DNA from 4 places in the Bacillus sp. FSL H8-0534 genome. Region 2 is predicted to be linked to each of the others. Evidence: a T-box and tRNA genes for the amino acid it is inferred to sense, from the RefSeq annotation. Region 2 holds a T-box; the other regions hold tRNA genes.
What was found. The T-box of region 2 lies ahead of lysS (lysine--tRNA ligase). A T-box ahead of a tRNA ligase gene usually reads a tRNA of that ligase, here a tRNA-Lys.
Positions count from the first base shown of each region.

Region 1: it has a tRNA-Lys gene. The T-box ahead of lysS (lysine--tRNA ligase) is inferred to sense a tRNA for this amino acid. The anticodon was not compared.
Region 3: it has a tRNA-Lys gene. The T-box ahead of lysS (lysine--tRNA ligase) is inferred to sense a tRNA for this amino acid. The anticodon was not compared.
Region 4: it has a tRNA-Lys gene. The T-box ahead of lysS (lysine--tRNA ligase) is inferred to sense a tRNA for this amino acid. The anticodon was not compared.

Region 1 is NZ_JBBOUC010000001.1:3,793,425-3,797,772, reverse strand. Features, by position in the region: gene MHH71_RS19255 (RNA polymerase sigma-70 factor) at 1-768, opposite strand, end outside; gene MHH71_RS19250 (hypothetical protein) at 897-1,052, opposite strand; tRNA gene MHH71_RS19245 (tRNA-Glu) at 1,213-1,284, opposite strand; tRNA gene MHH71_RS19240 (tRNA-Ser) at 1,291-1,381, opposite strand; tRNA gene MHH71_RS19235 (tRNA-Asn) at 1,390-1,464, opposite strand; tRNA gene MHH71_RS19230 (tRNA-Ile) at 1,469-1,545, opposite strand; tRNA gene MHH71_RS19225 (tRNA-Gly) at 1,557-1,627, opposite strand; tRNA gene MHH71_RS19220 (tRNA-Lys) at 1,640-1,715, opposite strand; tRNA gene MHH71_RS19215 (tRNA-Thr) at 1,726-1,801, opposite strand; tRNA gene MHH71_RS19210 (tRNA-Phe) at 1,816-1,891, opposite strand; tRNA gene MHH71_RS19205 (tRNA-Asp) at 1,903-1,978, opposite strand; tRNA gene MHH71_RS19200 (tRNA-Met) at 1,981-2,057, opposite strand; tRNA gene MHH71_RS19195 (tRNA-Ser) at 2,083-2,175, opposite strand; tRNA gene MHH71_RS19190 (tRNA-Ile) at 2,193-2,269, opposite strand; tRNA gene MHH71_RS19185 (tRNA-Met) at 2,274-2,350, opposite strand; tRNA gene MHH71_RS19180 (tRNA-Ala) at 2,367-2,439, opposite strand; tRNA gene MHH71_RS19175 (tRNA-Pro) at 2,454-2,527, opposite strand; tRNA gene MHH71_RS19170 (tRNA-Arg) at 2,538-2,611, opposite strand; tRNA gene MHH71_RS19165 (tRNA-Leu) at 2,615-2,703, opposite strand; tRNA gene MHH71_RS19160 (tRNA-Gly) at 2,720-2,794, opposite strand; tRNA gene MHH71_RS19155 (tRNA-Leu) at 2,824-2,904, opposite strand; tRNA gene MHH71_RS19150 (tRNA-His) at 2,929-3,004, opposite strand; tRNA gene MHH71_RS19145 (tRNA-Thr) at 3,014-3,089, opposite strand; tRNA gene MHH71_RS19140 (tRNA-Val) at 3,096-3,171, opposite strand; rRNA gene rrf (5S ribosomal RNA) at 3,176-3,291, opposite strand; rRNA gene MHH71_RS19130 (23S ribosomal RNA) at 3,394-4,348, opposite strand, start outside.
Region 2 is NZ_JBBOUC010000001.1:445,901-450,248, forward strand. Features, by position in the region: gene MHH71_RS02525 (ParM/StbA family protein) at 1-947, shown strand, start outside; gene MHH71_RS02530 (hypothetical protein) at 959-1,294, shown strand; gene MHH71_RS02535 (SMP-30/gluconolactonase/LRE family protein) at 1,517-2,416, opposite strand; T-box leader at 2,544-2,801, shown strand; gene lysS (lysine--tRNA ligase) at 2,885-4,348, shown strand, end outside.
Region 3 is NZ_JBBOUC010000001.1:2,366,775-2,371,122, forward strand. Features, by position in the region: gene MHH71_RS12175 (DUF3965 domain-containing protein) at 1-486, opposite strand, end outside; gene MHH71_RS12180 (CBS domain-containing protein) at 1,014-1,433, opposite strand; tRNA gene MHH71_RS12185 (tRNA-Glu) at 1,609-1,680, opposite strand; tRNA gene MHH71_RS12190 (tRNA-Asn) at 1,682-1,756, opposite strand; tRNA gene MHH71_RS12195 (tRNA-Ile) at 1,760-1,836, opposite strand; tRNA gene MHH71_RS12200 (tRNA-Trp) at 1,847-1,917, opposite strand; tRNA gene MHH71_RS12205 (tRNA-Thr) at 1,921-1,996, opposite strand; tRNA gene MHH71_RS12210 (tRNA-Phe) at 2,013-2,085, opposite strand; tRNA gene MHH71_RS12215 (tRNA-Asp) at 2,096-2,171, opposite strand; tRNA gene MHH71_RS12220 (tRNA-Met) at 2,175-2,251, opposite strand; tRNA gene MHH71_RS12225 (tRNA-Ser) at 2,276-2,368, opposite strand; tRNA gene MHH71_RS12230 (tRNA-Ser) at 2,462-2,554, opposite strand; tRNA gene MHH71_RS12235 (tRNA-Ala) at 2,570-2,642, opposite strand; tRNA gene MHH71_RS12240 (tRNA-Pro) at 2,657-2,730, opposite strand; tRNA gene MHH71_RS12245 (tRNA-Arg) at 2,741-2,814, opposite strand; tRNA gene MHH71_RS12250 (tRNA-Leu) at 2,818-2,906, opposite strand; tRNA gene MHH71_RS12255 (tRNA-Gly) at 2,923-2,997, opposite strand; tRNA gene MHH71_RS12260 (tRNA-Leu) at 3,027-3,107, opposite strand; tRNA gene MHH71_RS12265 (tRNA-Lys) at 3,124-3,199, opposite strand; tRNA gene MHH71_RS12270 (tRNA-Gln) at 3,204-3,278, opposite strand; tRNA gene MHH71_RS12275 (tRNA-Tyr) at 3,290-3,373, opposite strand; tRNA gene MHH71_RS12280 (tRNA-Val) at 3,383-3,458, opposite strand; rRNA gene rrf (5S ribosomal RNA) at 3,463-3,578, opposite strand; rRNA gene MHH71_RS12290 (23S ribosomal RNA) at 3,681-4,348, opposite strand, start outside.
Region 4 is NZ_JBBOUC010000001.1:2,961,725-2,966,072, reverse strand. Features, by position in the region: rRNA gene MHH71_RS15130 (23S ribosomal RNA) at 1-2,350, shown strand, start outside; rRNA gene rrf (5S ribosomal RNA) at 2,453-2,568, shown strand; tRNA gene MHH71_RS15120 (tRNA-Asn) at 2,577-2,651, shown strand; tRNA gene MHH71_RS15115 (tRNA-Thr) at 2,656-2,728, shown strand; tRNA gene MHH71_RS15110 (tRNA-Glu) at 2,752-2,826, shown strand; tRNA gene MHH71_RS15105 (tRNA-Val) at 2,832-2,907, shown strand; tRNA gene MHH71_RS15100 (tRNA-Tyr) at 2,924-3,007, shown strand; tRNA gene MHH71_RS15095 (tRNA-Gln) at 3,073-3,147, shown strand; tRNA gene MHH71_RS15090 (tRNA-Lys) at 3,153-3,228, shown strand; tRNA gene MHH71_RS15085 (tRNA-Gly) at 3,234-3,305, shown strand; tRNA gene MHH71_RS15080 (tRNA-Ala) at 3,316-3,388, shown strand; gene MHH71_RS15075 (glycerate kinase) at 3,551-4,348, shown strand, end outside.

The DNA.
Region 1 (4,348 bases), 3.3 Mb from region 2:
ACGGCCCTTATTCCTTGCTAAAATACCAAATTGACCATTTATGATAGTTGGGAGAAGCTCCAATTGGAAGAATCCTCGTGAAACAATAGACTCCAAAAATATCTGGATACGCTGTTTGCCCATAATCGGAAATATAGCAGCACGTACTTTACCGCCTCCGTCAGTGACAAGTGTTGCATCTACTGTCAGTAAATTAATAAATCCCTCAAAATTTCCTGTTTCTGAGCCTTTGATAAAGGTATGTATCATCTTTTCTGTATGATCCAATTGTTGCGGATGTACGGGTACTTCATGCCTTATCTTCTCTTTACAACGACTAAAAATCTTTCGGCAATTTGCCTCTGATTTGTTTAAAAGCTCCGCTATTTCACGATACTCGTACTTAAACACTTCTCTTAAAACAAATATAGCTCTTTCAACAGGTGTTAACTTCTCTAACAGTACAAGAAATGCATAGGATACTCTTTCGGTTTGCAGTAGTGTTTCCATTGGATTTAATTTCTCCGTATCTATCTCTGGCTCAGGAAGCCATTCTCCTGTATACATTTCTCTCTGTTTCCGCGCAGACTGTAGTACATTCAAACAATGGTTTGTTGTCACCTTAATTAAATATGCTTTCATATTTCTAATTTGTTCTTGCTCCATATGCTGACTTTTAATGAGTATATCCTGTGCAACATCCTCTGCATCACTAACAGAGCCAAGCAGGCGGTATGCAACAGAGTAAACTAAGGATTGATACGTTCGATACAAAGTTTCAAAATCCATACTATCACTCCATTCTATAGCGTGTTCCAATATAAAAATATATGATTTGTTATAATTCTTTCTGTTACAAAAGGAACGATTCTTCATTTTATACAAACTCTTATATATTGCTGACATGATAATATTGGTTAATTTTTATTCATTGGTATAGATAACAATGCTTTATAGATTGTATCTTGAACAATATTTTCCGCTTCCACTGCATTTACACCGATTTTAAGAAGATATCTATAAATATTCTTAGACGTTTGTATAATTATTTCTTCAACTTTTTCATATGCCATTGCTCTCTCCTTTCTATTAGTTAGACGCCTCAAAAAGAAAAAAGTATACAAAAATTATCAATTTTAATAAAAAAAGCAGACTTTGATAAGTCTGCTTTTTCTTGAAGAAAATATCATTATAAACAAAAAGAGATAGCACATTATGCTATCTCTTTAAGTATGACCCGTACGGGATTCGAACCCGTGTTACCGCCGTGAAAGGGCGGTGTCTTAACCACTTGACCAACGGGCCAGTTTCTGGCAGAGAAGAAGGGATTCGAACCCTCGCACCGCGTTAGCGATCTACTCCCTTAGCAGGGGAGCCCCTTGAGCCACTTGGGTACTTCTCTATATAATATGGCTCCGCAGGTAGGACTCGAACCTACGACCGATCGGTTAACAGCCGATAGCTCTACCACTGAGCTACTGCGGAATAATGGTGGGCCTAAATGGACTCGAACCATCGACCTCACGCTTATCAGGCGTGCGCTCTAACCAGCTGAGCTATAGGCCCCCAATGGAAAAAGCGGGTGAAGAGAATCGAACTCTCGACCAGAGCTTGGAAGGCTCTTGTTTTACCACTAAACTACACCCGCATGAAACTAAAATGGTGAGCCATGAAGGACTCGAACCTTCGACCCTCTGATTAAAAGTCAGATGCTCTACCAACTGAGCTAATGGCTCATTTTGAAAGTGGTGCCGGCTAGAGGACTTGAACCCCCAACCTACTGATTACAAGTCAGTTGCTCTACCAATTGAGCTAAGCCGGCTTGCTATTTCAAAATGGTGGCTCGGGACGGAATCGAACCGCCGACACGAGGATTTTCAGTCCTCTGCTCTACCGACTGAGCTACCGAGCCTTTATGTAAAATGGCGGTCCCGACCGGGGTCGAACCGGCGATCTCCTGCGTGACAGGCAGGCATGTTAACCACTACACCACGGGACCATTGGTTGCGGGGACAGGATTTGAACCTGCGACCTTCGGGTTATGAGCCCGACGAGCTACCAGACTGCTCCACCCCGCGACGATACAATATTCTTTTAAAAAAATGGAGGAGGTAGAGGGATTCGAACCCCCGCGCGACTCTCGCCGCCTGTCGGTTTTCAAGACCGATCCCTTCAGCCAGACTTGGGTATACCTCCAGGGAATTTACTTTAAATGGTGGACCTTGTAGGACTCGAACCTACGACCGGACGGTTATGAGCCGTCTGCTCTAACCAGCTGAGCTAAAGGTCCCTTATGGTAGCGGCGGAGGGGATCGAACCCCCGACCTCACGGGTATGAACCGTACGCTCTAGCCAGCTGAGCTACACCGCCATAATAAAGTTATAAGTGGAGCCTAGCGGGATCGAACCGCTGACCTCCTGCGTGCAAGGCAGGCGCTCTCCCAGCTGAGCTAAGGCCCCATGTTTTAAAAATATCGGGAAGACAGGATTTGAACCTGCGACCCCCTGGTCCCAAACCAGGTGCTCTACCAAGCTGAGCCACTTCCCGTTAATAAAAGCGCGCCCGAGAGGACTCGAACCCCTAACCTTTTGATCCGTAGTCAAACGCTCTATCCAATTGAGCTACGGGCGCATATGGTGCCGAGGGCGGGGGTCGAACCCGCACGGTGGTCACCCACCGCAGGATTTTAAGTCCTGTGCGTCTGCCTGTTCCGCCACCCCGGCATGTCATATTGAAAATTGGAGCGGAAGACGGGATTCGAACCCGCGACCCCAACCTTGGCAAGGTTGTATTCTACCACTGAACTACTTCCGCAAGACATGTATGAGATATTTTATTAAAAGTGCGGGTGAAGGGAGTCGAACCCCCACGCCAAAGGCGCCAGATCCTAAGTCTGGTGCGTCTGCCAATTCCGCCACACCCGCATAATATAATTTTTTAAGAAAAAATGGGGCGACTGATGGGAATCGAACCCACGAATGCCGGAGCCACAATCCGGTGCGTTAACCACTTCGCCACAACCGCCATAGTTGCTGGTGCCGGCTAGAGGACTTGAACCCCCAACCTACTGATTACAAGTCAGTTGCTCTACCAATTGAGCTAAGCCGGCAATATATGGTGGAGGATGACGGGATCGAACCGCCGACCCCCTGCTTGTAAGGCAGGTGCTCTCCCAGCTGAGCTAATCCTCCATTTGCCTGGCAACGTCCTACTCTCACAGGGACAAGGCCCCAACTACCATCGGCGCTAGAGAGCTTAACTTCCGTGTTCGGTATGGGAACGGGTGTGACCTCTCTGCCATCATTACCAGACTTATTTCATTTGAGACAATCATTATTATACTTGATTCATTTAAAATGTCAACAAGTTTTTTTATGTTCTCTCAAAACTAGATAACATTTGCTTCATATTATATGGTTAAGTCCTCGATCTATTAGTATTCGTCAGCTCCACATGTCACCATGCTTCCACCTCGAACCTATCAACCTGATCATCTTTCAGGGATCTTACTAGCTTACGCTATGGGAAATCTCATCTTGAGGGGGGCTTCATGCTTAGATGCTTTCAGCACTTATCCCTTCCGCACATAGCTACCCAGCTATGCCCTTGGCAGAACAACTGGTACACCAGCGGTGCGTCCATCCCGGTCCTCTCGTACTAAGGACAGCTCCTCTCAAATTTCCTACGCCCACGACGGATAGGGACCGAACTGTCTCACGACGTTCTGAACCCAGCTCGCGTACCGCTTTAATGGGCGAACAGCCCAACCCTTGGGACCGACTACAGCCCCAGGATGCGATGAGCCGACATCGAGGTGCCAAACCTCCCCGTCGATGTGGACTCTTGGGGGAGATAAGCCTGTTATCCCCGGGGTAGCTTTTATCCGTTGAGCGATGGCCCTTCCATGCGGAACCACCGGATCACTAAGCCCGACTTTCGTCCCTGCTCGACTTGTAGGTCTCGCAGTCAAGCTCCCTTATGCCTTTGCACTCTACGAATGATTTCCAACCATTCTGAGGGAACCTTTGGGCGCCTCCGTTACACTTTAGGAGGCGACCGCCCCAGTCAAACTGCCCACCTGACACTGTCTCCCGGGTCGATAAGACCCGTAGGTTAGAATTTCAATACAGTCAGGGCGGTATCCCACCAGCGCCTCCACCGAAGCTAGCGCTCCGGCTTCAAAGGCTCCCGCCTATCCTGTACAAACTGTACCAAAATTCAATATCAGGCTACAGTAAAGCTCCACGGGGTCTTTCCGTCCTGTCGCGGGTAACCTGCATCTTCACAGGTACTATAATTTCACCGAGTCTCTGGTTGAGACAGTGCCCAAATCGTTACACCTTTCGTGCGGGTCGGAACTTACCCGAC
Region 2 (4,348 bases):
TTGGGCAAAAGGTTATCAATGATCAGTTGAAAGGGACAGAAGTAGAGAAGAAGTCTAATAAATCTACAGATGAATTAATGGTTCTAACGATTTTATCAGGTTTAGCAATTAGCGCTATGCGTCATAGTCCGAAATTAGATCATATTAATATTCGTTACGATTTATCAGTTGCTCTTCCAATGCAAACTATTACGCAAGAAATCGCAGCAGAAAACGCTAAACGTTATATGGGAAATCATAAAATTATTTTTCATTATCCAAATGGAAGAGATGTAACGATAAATATATCCATTGAGTACTGTAAATGCTTACCAGAAGGGGCGTCTGGTACCTGGGGGATTGTGTACGATGAGGAAGGTAATATTTTAAAACATAAAGTTGCAAGTGAAAAAGATGCTATTACAGAGATTGATTTTGTGGATAAAACATTATTATCTTTTGATATTGGTGCGGGTACAACTGAGGAAGTTGTTTCATTTGGAGTGAATTTTAGACCGCAATTAAGTAAAGGATTGTCCTATGGAGTTAAAGAAACTTTATTGCAGATTATTACAAGATGGAATCGGAAGCATCCGACAAAAACAATAGATAGTATTACAGAGTTTAATCAAATTTATTTAAATGAGAAACACCCAAGGCATGCAATGCTAGTAGAAGAGTCACAACAGGCATTTCTAGGATTAGCTGCACGAGTTGCAACGGATATTATTAATAAAATTGATGATATGAAAGATGATCCGTATGTATTTATCTATGGCGGGGGCGCTGTCATCATTAAAAACAGTTTGCAACTTATTTTAAAACAAAAAGGTCGTTTGAAAAATGTAATATTTGTAGATAACCCTCTATTTACAAATGCACGTGGATTATTAGTTTACACATGTTCACCACGGTATAGAGAACATAAACAAAAAGAATTGGGATTTACGAATTTAACAATTAGTTAGTTGGTGTGAGTATGGGGCGCAAGCGGTATAAGCGTGGTGATCGGGTAAAAATCCATTTAAATAAATCTGTATCTTCTGAAATGATCGCATGGATTAATAAGCAATCTGATGTAACAAAATTTTTTTTATACGGTGCCCAGCAATTGTTTAAACAAGTAGGCGATATTGATGTATCTAAAACTTTACCTAGCAGCTATGTTTTTTCCATGTATATTGAACCTACTTCTATGTTTAAATTTGAAGTAAATCCTCTTAGAAAAGTGTCAATGGAAAAGAAAGGACCTGCCGAATGTGTAGAAAATAAATCTTGGGAATTTATTGATCAAATAGATTGTCCCTTCTTTTAAAACATATAAAAGTATATCTAAAGCCTACCACTGTAAATATGATTAAGTGGTAGGCTTTTTTTGCCCATTAATCATGCGAAATTCAAACCGAAAGTACGGAATATTTTGAAGGTAAATGGATGTTTATTAAAATAAAAAAATAAGGAGGGAGAATTTTGAAAGCGATTCTTCATAACAAAGGTCATGATACTTTTTTTCCTTGTCTAATGTACTCTATTCGATTCATTTTTTTACCTGCGATTTCTTATGATTAAACTGATAAGTTGGACACCCTTTAACCTGTGTTTTTATTCGGAATACGCCACCAGCATATGGATAAACTTCTAATTGATCTTGGTTCATTCTTGTCCTAGCAGTAGTAATATATAATTCTGTTAAGTCAGGTCCTCCAAATGTACAGGAAGTTACATTGAGTGCAGGAACAGGAACTGTTAGAATTTTTTCGCCAGTCATTGGATTCCATCTTGTGATTTTAGCACCGCCCCAATGTGCAATCCACAAACAGCCTTCCTCATCAATTGTCATTCCATCAGGTAATCCTTCACTATTAGGAATAATAATGATATCTATTGGGTTACTAATTGTTCCAGTGTGTATATCATAATCAAAACGAGTGACTTTTTTAGTAGGTGTGTCAATGAAATAAAGATACCGCTGGTCGGGTGACCAGGCTAAACCATTGGATGTATTTACATGTTCTAATTGCTTTTTTACACTAAAATCAGTATCCAAGAAATATAAAGAACCAGCTGCGCTGACTCCATATAAATCGGTAGTGCCAGCCCAAAAGCGACCAGCGGGATCGCACTTTCCATCGTTAAAGCGATTTTCTGGCAGGTGAGACTCCGGGTTATGAATAAGTTTTAATTCCTCTGTTTCAAGATTAAGAGAATGGAAACCACGCTCCATTGCTAATATAACTCCGCCAGATGCATCTTGAACGACACATCCAATTTGTTGGTCTAATGAAATTTTACGATTTATATTTGTAATAGGGTTATAAATGCATACCTTTTTCCCTAAAATATCAACCCAGTATAATATTTGTTTTTCTTCATCCCAACAAGGGCCTTCTCCTAAGTTTGCTTTAGCATCGATAACTAATTCTAATTTTCCTAACAATGTATTTTTCTCCTTTCTATAAAGATAACCTATATATATTCGATGAAAATGGTAGCAAACCCTTTAATTTGGAGAAATTTGACAACGATAACATTATAAATTATTATATGGAAAATAACTTATAACAAAAGTGGCAATGAAGAGAAGAGTAGTTAAGAATGATTGCATACAGAGAACTCCGGTAGCTGAGAAGGAGGGGTAAAAATCTTAATGAAAAAAGACTTGGAGCTGCGCATAGAACTAACTTGTTTAGGGATAATGCGACGGGTTCTCCCGTTATAGAGATAGGGTATAAGCAAATGATTGCCGTACCTGAAGAGATTAATATGGTGACATATTAATAAACTGAGGTGGTACCACGAAGTGAACAACTCTCGTCCTCAAGATGAATAATCTTGGGGGTGGGAGTTTTTTTGTTTTGAAAAGGAAGTGGAAGAGTAAATAAAAAATTAATAAGAGGTGAATTATATGCACTGGGCATATCAAATCGCGCATGAACTTATTCAAAAACATCCAAATAAAGAGACGTTTGTATGTGCATCCGGAATTAGTCCTTCGGGGTCTGTTCATATTGGTAATTTTCGAGAAATAATAACGACCTATTTTGTTGTAAGAGCACTTCAAGATTTAGGAAAAAAGACACGATTTATATTTTCATGGGATGACTACGACCGATTTAGAAAGGTTCCGAAAAACGTTGATTCATCATTTGAGAAATATATTGGTATGCCATATTGTGATATTCCAGATCCATATGGTTGCCATAAATCGTATGCAGAGCATTTTGAAAAAGAATTTGAAAAATCATTAGAAACTTTTGGTATTGATGTGGAGTTTATTTATCAACATGAAGAATATAGAACTGGGAGATATAATCAACATATACTTCAAGCATTAAAAAGAAGAAAAGAAATCTACGACGTATTAATGAAATTCAAAACGAGTGAACCATCTGAAGATGAGCGGGAGATTTTTTATCCAATTACGCTATATTGTGAGCAATGCGGGAAAGATTCAACAAAAATAACAAATTTTGATGAAACATCGGAAACAATCCGATATGAGTGTGAATGTGGGAGTCATAATGTATTATCAGTAACGCAAACGAGTCACATGAAATTAAATTGGAAAATTGATTGGCCGATGAGATGGATGATAGAAGATGTGATTTTTGAACCGGGTGGGAGAGATCATTCAGCCGAAACAGGTAGTTATAATGTTTCAAAGGAGATAGCTAGTAAAATTTTCAATTATGAGGCACCGAATTATGTTGCCTATGATTTCATTGGAATAAAAGGTAATAATCAAAAAATGTCAAGTTCTGCTGGGAATATCATTACTCCAAGTGAATTATTAAATGTGTATTTGCCAGAAGTCATTCTATTTATGTTTTCAAAATATAAACCAAATGCAGCATTTCATATTGGTATGGATGAGGATGTGATTCGGAATTATACTGAGTATGAAAGATATAAAGAAGGTTGTCAAAATAATAAGTTAAATAATGAAGAGTTCCGTGATGTAATTAGGCTTTCCGGCGTTAGTGATGAAAATGCCAGCTTACCAAAATTTAATCAAGTAGCAGGCGTCTTGCCATTAGTGAACTTTGATACTCATATTTTACAAGAGATATTAGCGAAAGTGGATGCAGATTATAGCTTGATTGACATTATGAAAATAAGTAATCGTGTGGAATACTGGATTCGAAATTTACAACCGCAAAAAATGATTGAAGTAAATAAAGAAAAGAATTGGGAGTTTTACGAAACATTGGAAGAGGTACAGAAAAGGTGGGTTTTAGAAGTTTGTGAAATAGTTCCTACAAATGCGGATAGTCCAAAGATAATGGAACAGATATATGAAATTTGTCATAATGAAAGTAAAAAGATAATGAAAGAGAATCAAAAATTACTTTTTAGAATCATTTATAGA
Region 3 (4,348 bases), 1.9 Mb from region 2:
TTTTTCAATACACTCTGTATTAAATTTAATTCTTTCCCATATCATTACATCATCATTTTCCAATTTACCAATTCGATATTTTACAATTAAGTAGTTCCAAGCCACAACTTGAGTTAAAATATCCCACGTTTCATATTCCATAGATGTATGTACAAATTCATCTAATCTTTGATTCACCATAAATGTATACGCTTCCTTATACCAACCGATTTTCTGGCATAAACGAACAATACGAATTAAAGTTGGTATTTCATCCTTATGGAACTGCGGCAAGTCCTGCACCTTATTCATTCCATATAAAATAAACGGAGCCAAGTTTTCTTGTTTATAAAATTCTTTTTCTTTCCAAGCTAAAATTGTCCGTTCTTTTCCTTCGCCTTTTGGATGATTTGGTACAAGTAAAGAAAATAAATCCGCAAAATTATTTGGTTCTACATAAACATCTGTAACCAAATTCCAATTTGGATTACTTTGTACATCCCTCATGTCATTTCCCCTCCATTTCTATTTATATATAAAATCTTTGATAGCTTAGTAGATAAACATAATATTATAAATATTAATATATTCAAAATAAATTATAAAACTTATATTTATTATTATATCATTTTTAACATAACAAAAATTAGCAATAGGAATTTTTAACCAAAATTTCAAATGAAATTAGCATATATTATTCTTCATATATACTTAGTTAAGCATCTTTACACCTTATATACATCTATGCCTAACATTTTGGATACGTTTTAATAACAATATAATTTTGCTTGCAGTATTAATAAAGTGAAACTTCCATCAGTAGGGATTTTCTTCATCCACCACTGATGGAAAGTCCTCACCAATCGGGCTTTTACAGGCAGTTATCCCTCACCTATCTTCCTTGCTTCACTCTGAACCTTGAGGTGGGGGGCTTACTGCCCGTTAATGCGGAATAAAACGTATCCACTCTTACCTATTCTCTAGCACCTAAATACACTGTATGTTGTAGCCTGAAAATAATCTGCATCTATTCGTTATTCTGTATGCTCGGAAATCTCACTTAAAGCAAATCCAGCTTGATCATCAGCTTTCTCTGCTATTGCTAAATCACCTAGCGCTAACATCCCAACAAGCTCTCCATTCTCAACTACAGGTAGTCTCCTGATTTGATGCTGTGCCATTAACTCTGTAGCATTTTCAATAGGGTCATCAGGAGATACGGAAACAATTTCTGTTGTCATGACATTTGTAATTTTATTAGACCCAGGATGTTTCTCAGCAATTCCACGAACAACTAAATCACGATCTGTGACAAGACCAACCACTTGATTATTCTCTACAATTGGAATCATCCCAATGGCCTCTTCTTTCATTTTCACAGCAGCTTCATATACATTATCTAGCGGTGTACATTGCACAATATCGGTACTCATAAATTCTCTAACTGTTGTCATGTAGCTCTATTCCCTCCTTTTTATACATACTATAGTTTTTCCAAAATCCCTCTATTTATTTCATAATAAATAGAGGGATTTTGGATTGACGATATCGTATATTAGAAAAGAACGTAACTTCACATTATATTTTTCATAAGAAAAAAAGAGCCAGCTAATTGCTGACTCTTTTTTATGACCCGTACGGGATTCGAACCCGTGTTACCGCCGTGAAAGGGCGGTGTCTTAACCGCTTGACCAACGGGCCATGGCTCCGCAGGTAGGACTCGAACCTACGACCGATCGGTTAACAGCCGATAGCTCTACCACTGAGCTACTGCGGAATATGGTGGGCCTAAATGGACTCGAACCATCGACCTCACGCTTATCAGGCGTGCGCTCTAACCAGCTGAGCTATAGGCCCATATTTCTTACAGGGGCAGTAGGAATCGAACCCACACTGGAGGTTTTGGAGACCTCTGTTCTACCTTTAAACTATGCCCCTAAGTGGTGCCGGCTAGAGGACTTGAACCCCCAACCTACTGATTACAAGTCAGTTGCTCTACCAATTGAGCTAAGCCGGCTTGTCAAAAAAAAATATGGCTCGGGACGGAATCGAACCGCCGACACGAGGATTTTCAGTCCTCTGCTCTACCGACTGAGCTACCGAGCCTTTATATAAATGGCGGTCCCGACCGGGGTCGAACCGGCGATCTCCTGCGTGACAGGCAGGCATGTTAACCACTACACCACGGGACCATTTGGTTGCGGGGACAGGATTTGAACCTGCGACCTTCGGGTTATGAGCCCGACGAGCTACCGAACTGCTCCACCCCGCGACGGTATTATATTATTTTAAAAAATGGAGGAGGTAGAGGGATTCGAACCCCCGCGCGACTCTCGCCGCCTGTCGGTTTTCAAGACCGATCCCTTCAGCCGAACTTGGGTATACCTCCATGAAATAAATATTAATTATATCTTTTAGTTATCTTTGTACATCTAATAGTTTTTATTAACTATCCAATCATTCCATTTTAATTATTATAAAATGGAGGAGGTAGAGGGATTCGAACCCCCGCGCGACTCTCGCCGCCTGTCGGTTTTCAAGACCGATCCCTTCAGCCAGACTTGGGTATACCTCCAATAAATAACCAAAGTGGAGCCTAGCGGGATCGAACCGCTGACCTCCTGCGTGCAAGGCAGGCGCTCTCCCAGCTGAGCTAAGGCCCCATGTTTTAAAAATATCGGGAAGACAGGATTTGAACCTGCGACCCCCTGGTCCCAAACCAGGTGCTCTACCAAGCTGAGCCACTTCCCGTTAATAAAAGCGCGCCCGAGAGGACTCGAACCCCTAACCTTTTGATCCGTAGTCAAACGCTCTATCCAATTGAGCTACGGGCGCATATGGTGCCGAGGGCGGGGGTCGAACCCGCACGGTGGTCACCCACCGCAGGATTTTAAGTCCTGTGCGTCTGCCTGTTCCGCCACCCCGGCATGTCATATTGAAAATTGGAGCGGAAGACGGGATTCGAACCCGCGACCCCAACCTTGGCAAGGTTGTATTCTACCACTGAACTACTTCCGCAAGACATGTATGAGATATTTTATTAAAAGTGCGGGTGAAGGGAGTCGAACCCCCACGCCAAAGGCGCCAGATCCTAAGTCTGGTGCGTCTGCCAATTCCGCCACACCCGCATATTTTTTTAAAGAATGGTGAGCCATGAAGGACTCGAACCTTCGACCCTCTGATTAAAAGTCAGATGCTCTACCAACTGAGCTAATGGCTCTTAATGGCTGGGCTAGCTGGATTCGAACCAGCGCATGACGGAGTCAAAGTCCGTTGCCTTACCGCTTGGCTATAGCCCATTAATTAAGAATGGTGGAGGGGGGCAGATTCGAACTGCCGAACCCGAAGGAGCGGATTTACAGTCCGCCGCGTTTAGCCACTTCGCTACCCCTCCGACATTATATGGTGGAGGATGACGGGATCGAACCGCCGACCCCCTGCTTGTAAGGCAGGTGCTCTCCCAGCTGAGCTAATCCTCCATTTGCCTGGCAACGTCCTACTCTCACAGGGGCAAGGCCCCAACTACCATCGGCGCTAGAGAGCTTAACTTCCGTGTTCGGTATGGGAACGGGTGTGACCTCTCTGCCATCATTACCAGACTATATTCACTTGAGACAAACACTATTATACTTAATTGATTAAAAAAGTCAATAAGTTTTTTTATGTTCTCTCAAAACTAGATAACATTTGCTTCATATTATATGGTTAAGTCCTCGATCTATTAGTATTCGTCAGCTCCACATGTCACCATGCTTCCACCTCGAACCTATCAACCTGATCATCTTTCAGGGATCTTACTAGCTTACGCTATGGGAAATCTCATCTTGAGGGGGGCTTCATGCTTAGATGCTTTCAGCACTTATCCCTTCCGCACATAGCTACCCAGCTATGCCCTTGGCAGAACAACTGGTACACCAGCGGTGCGTCCATCCCGGTCCTCTCGTACTAAGGACAGCTCCTCTCAAATTTCCTACGCCCACGACGGATAGGGACCGAACTGTCTCACGACGTTCTGAACCCAGCTCGCGTACCGCTTTAATGGGCGAACAGCCCAACCCTTGGGACCGACTACAGCCCCAGGATGCGATGAGCCGACATCGAGGTGCCAAACCTCCCCGTCGATGTGGACTCTTGGGGGAGATAAGCCTGTTATCCCCGGGGTAGCTTTTATCCGTTGAGCGATGGCCCTTCCATGCGGAACCACCGGATCACTAAGCCCGACTTTCGTCCCTGCTCGACTTGTAGGTCTCGCAGTCAAGCTCCCTTATGCCTTTGCACTCTACGAATGATTTCCAACCATTCTGAGGGAACCTTTGGGCGCCTCCGTTACACTTTAGGAGGCGACCGCCCCAGTCAAACTGCCCACCTG
Region 4 (4,348 bases), 2.5 Mb from region 2:
CAAATAGTCAGAGCCCGTTAATGGGTGATGGCGTGCCTTTTGTAGAATGAACCGGCGAGTTACGATCCCGTGCGAGGTTAAGCTGAAGAGGCGGAGCCGTAGCGAAAGCGAGTCTGAATAGGGCGTTTAGTACGTGGTCGTAGACCCGAAACCAGGTGATCTACCCATGTCCAGGGTGAAGTTCAGGTAACACTGAATGGAGGCCCGAACCCACGCACGTTGAAAAGTGCGGGGATGAGGTGTGGGTAGCGGAGAAATTCCAATCGAACCTGGAGATAGCTGGTTCTCCCCGAAATAGCTTTAGGGCTAGCCTTAAGTGTAAGAGTCTTGGAGGTAGAGCACTGATTGAACTAGGGGTCCTCATCGGATTACCGAATTCAGTCAAACTCCGAATGCCAATGACTTATCCTTAGGAGTCAGACTGCGAGTGATAAGATCCGTAGTCAAGAGGGAAACAGCCCAGATCGCCAGCTAAGGTCCCAAAGTGTGTATTAAGTGGAAAAGGATGTGGAGTTGCTTAGACAACTAGGATGTTGGCTTAGAAGCAGCCACCATTTAAAGAGTGCGTAATAGCTCACTAGTCGAGTGACTCTGCGCCGAAAATGTACCGGGGCTAAATACACCACCGAAGCTGCGAATTGATACCTATGGTATCAGTGGTAGGGGAGCGTTCTAAGGGCAGTGAAGTCAGACCGTAAGGACTGGTGGAGCGCTTAGAAGTGAGAATGCCGGTATGAGTAGCGAAAGACGGGTGAGAATCCCGTCCACCGAATGCCTAAGGTTTCCTGAGGAAGGCTCGTCCGCTCAGGGTTAGTCAGGACCTAAGCCGAGGCCGACAGGCGTAGGCGATGGACAACAGGTTGATATTCCTGTACCACCTCTTTATCGTTTGAGCAATGGAGGGACGCAGAAGGATAGAAGAAGCGTGCGATTGGTTGTGCACGTCCAAGCAGTTAGGCTGATAAGTAGGCAAATCCGCTTATCGTGAAGGCTGAGCTGTGATGGGGAAGCTCCTTATGGAGCGAAGTCTTTGATTCCCCGCTGCCAAGAAAAGCTTCTAGCGAGATAAAAGGTGCCTGTACCGCAAACCGACACAGGTAGGCGAGGAGAGAATCCTAAGGTGTGCGAGAGAACTCTGGTTAAGGAACTCGGCAAAATGACCCCGTAACTTCGGGAGAAGGGGTGCTTTCTTAACGGAAAGCCGCAGTGAATAGGCCCAAGCGACTGTTTAGCAAAAACACAGGTCTCTGCGAAGCCGTAAGGCGAAGTATAGGGGCTGACACCTGCCCGGTGCTGGAAGGTTAAGGAGAGGGGTTAGCGTAAGCGAAGCTCTGAACTGAAGCCCCAGTAAACGGCGGCCGTAACTATAACGGTCCTAAGGTAGCGAAATTCCTTGTCGGGTAAGTTCCGACCCGCACGAAAGGTGTAACGATTTGGGCACTGTCTCAACCAGAGACTCGGTGAAATTATAGTACCTGTGAAGATGCAGGTTACCCGCGACAGGACGGAAAGACCCCGTGGAGCTTTACTGTAGCCTGATATTGAATTTTGGTACAGTTTGTACAGGATAGGCGGGAGCCTTTGAAGCCGGAGCGCTAGCTTCGGTGGAGGCGCTGGTGGGATACCGCCCTGACTGTATTGAAATTCTAACCTACGGGTCTTATCGACCCGGGAGACAGTGTCAGGTGGGCAGTTTGACTGGGGCGGTCGCCTCCTAAAGTGTAACGGAGGCGCCCAAAGGTTCCCTCAGAATGGTTGGAAATCATTCGTAGAGTGCAAAGGCATAAGGGAGCTTGACTGCGAGACCTACAAGTCGAGCAGGGACGAAAGTCGGGCTTAGTGATCCGGTGGTTCCGCATGGAAGGGCCATCGCTCAACGGATAAAAGCTACCCCGGGGATAACAGGCTTATCTCCCCCAAGAGTCCACATCGACGGGGAGGTTTGGCACCTCGATGTCGGCTCATCGCATCCTGGGGCTGTAGTCGGTCCCAAGGGTTGGGCTGTTCGCCCATTAAAGCGGTACGCGAGCTGGGTTCAGAACGTCGTGAGACAGTTCGGTCCCTATCCGTCGTGGGCGTAGGAAATTTGAGAGGAGCTGTCCTTAGTACGAGAGGACCGGGATGGACGCACCGCTGGTGTACCAGTTGTTCTGCCAAGGGCATAGCTGGGTAGCTATGTGCGGAAGGGATAAGTGCTGAAAGCATCTAAGCATGAAGCCCCCCTCAAGATGAGATTTCCCATAGCGTAAGCTAGTAAGATCCCTGAAAGATGATCAGGTTGATAGGTTCGAGGTGGAAGCATGGTGACATGTGGAGCTGACGAATACTAATAGATCGAGGACTTAACCATATAATATGAAGCAAATGTTATCTAGTTTTGAGAGAACATAAAAAAACTTGTTGACATTTTAAATGAATCAAGTATAATAATGATTGTCTCAAATGAAATAAGTCTGGTAATGATGGCAGAGAGGTCACACCCGTTCCCATACCGAACACGGAAGTTAAGCTCTCTAGCGCCGATGGTAGTTGGGACCTTGTCCCTGTGAGAGTAGGACGTTGCCAGGCAATATTATTCCGCAGTAGCTCAGTGGTAGAGCTATCGGCTGTTAACCGATCGGTCGTAGGTTCGAGTCCTACCTGCGGAGCCATTATGCTTCCATAGCTCAGCTGGTAGAGCACTTCCATGGTAAGGAAGAGGTCACCGGTTCAAGCCCGGTTGGAAGCTTGGGAACAGTTTTAATTTTTTTTGGCCCGTTGGTCAAGTGGTTAAGACACCGCCCTTTCACGGCGGTAACACGGGTTCGAATCCCGTACGGGTCACCACTTTTGGAGGATTAGCTCAGCTGGGAGAGCACCTGCCTTACAAGCAGGGGGTCGGCGGTTCGATCCCGTCATCCTCCACCATATATTTTATAATGTCGGAGGGGTAGCGAAGTGGCTAAACGCGGCGGACTGTAAATCCGCTCCTTCGGGTTCGGCAGTTCGAATCTGCCCCCCTCCACCATTTTCAAAAAAACAACCTGAAAAGGTTTATTTTTTTGAAAAGACAACCATACTAGTAAATATTAATGGGCTATAGCCAAGCGGTAAGGCAACGGACTTTGACTCCGTCATGCGCTGGTTCGAATCCAGCTAGCCCAGCCATTTACGAGCCATTAGCTCAGTTGGTAGAGCATCTGACTTTTAATCAGAGGGTCGAAGGTTCGAGTCCTTCATGGCTCACCATTTTCGCGGAAGTAGTTCAGTGGTAGAATACAACCTTGCCAAGGTTGGGGTCGCGGGTTCGAATCCCGTCTTCCGCTTTTTTACTTCGGGGCCTTAGCTCAGCTGGGAGAGCGCCTGCCTTGCACGCAGGAGGTCAGCGGTTCGATCCCGCTAGGCTCCATTATAAATTAGAAAAAACCTTACATCTTTTGATGTAAGGTTTTTTGTCTATCTTGCTTAATAAGGATGAGTTTCCATTCATTTCGTTTACAATAGAAAGATAGAGTGAAATATACCATTTGAATTGAAGTGTGTTGGAATAAGGGGAATGGAGGGATCGGTGTTGAAAATTGTTATTGCATCTGATTCATATAAAGAAAGCTTACGAGCGATAGAGGTATGTAAGGCTATTGAAAAAGGATTTACTAAAATTTTTCCTGAAGCTGAGTATGTAAAAGTCCCGATTGGAGATGGAGGAGAAGGTACAGTCCAGTCCCTTGTTGATGCTACAGGGGGAAAGATTATTCCACTTCATGTAACAGGTCCACTTGGTGAGCGTGTAGAAGCATTTTACGGCATTTCTCAAGACAAAAGAACAGCGTTTATTGAAATGGCAGCAGCATCAGGATTACAGCATGTTTCAGTTAAAAAGCGAAATCCTCTTATTACAACAACAAAAGGAACGGGAGAGCTTATATTAGATGCACTGGATAAAGGCGTACAGCACATCATTTTAGGTCTTGGCGGAAGTGCTACGAACGATGGGGGTGCCGGAATGCTCTCTGCCTTAGGTGTAAAATTTTTAGAGAAAGATGGACGAGTAATAGAACCTGTCGGTGGAAATTTACATTCTATTGATTCTTTAGATTTATTGAAGTTGGATTCTCGTTTAGCACATGTAAAACTAGAAGCGGCGTGTGATGTAGATAATCCTTTGACAGGACAAAAAGGAGCATCTTTTGTATTTGCAAAACAAAAGGGAGCAAGTGCAGAAATGATTGCACAGTTAGATGATAACTTAAAGCGTTATGCCCATGTATTAAAAAAATATTTACATATTGATGTGGAAGAGATTGCAGGTGCAGGAGCTGCGGGGGGATTAGGCGCTGCTGTTGCTGCTGTACTACAAGGGGAATTAAGA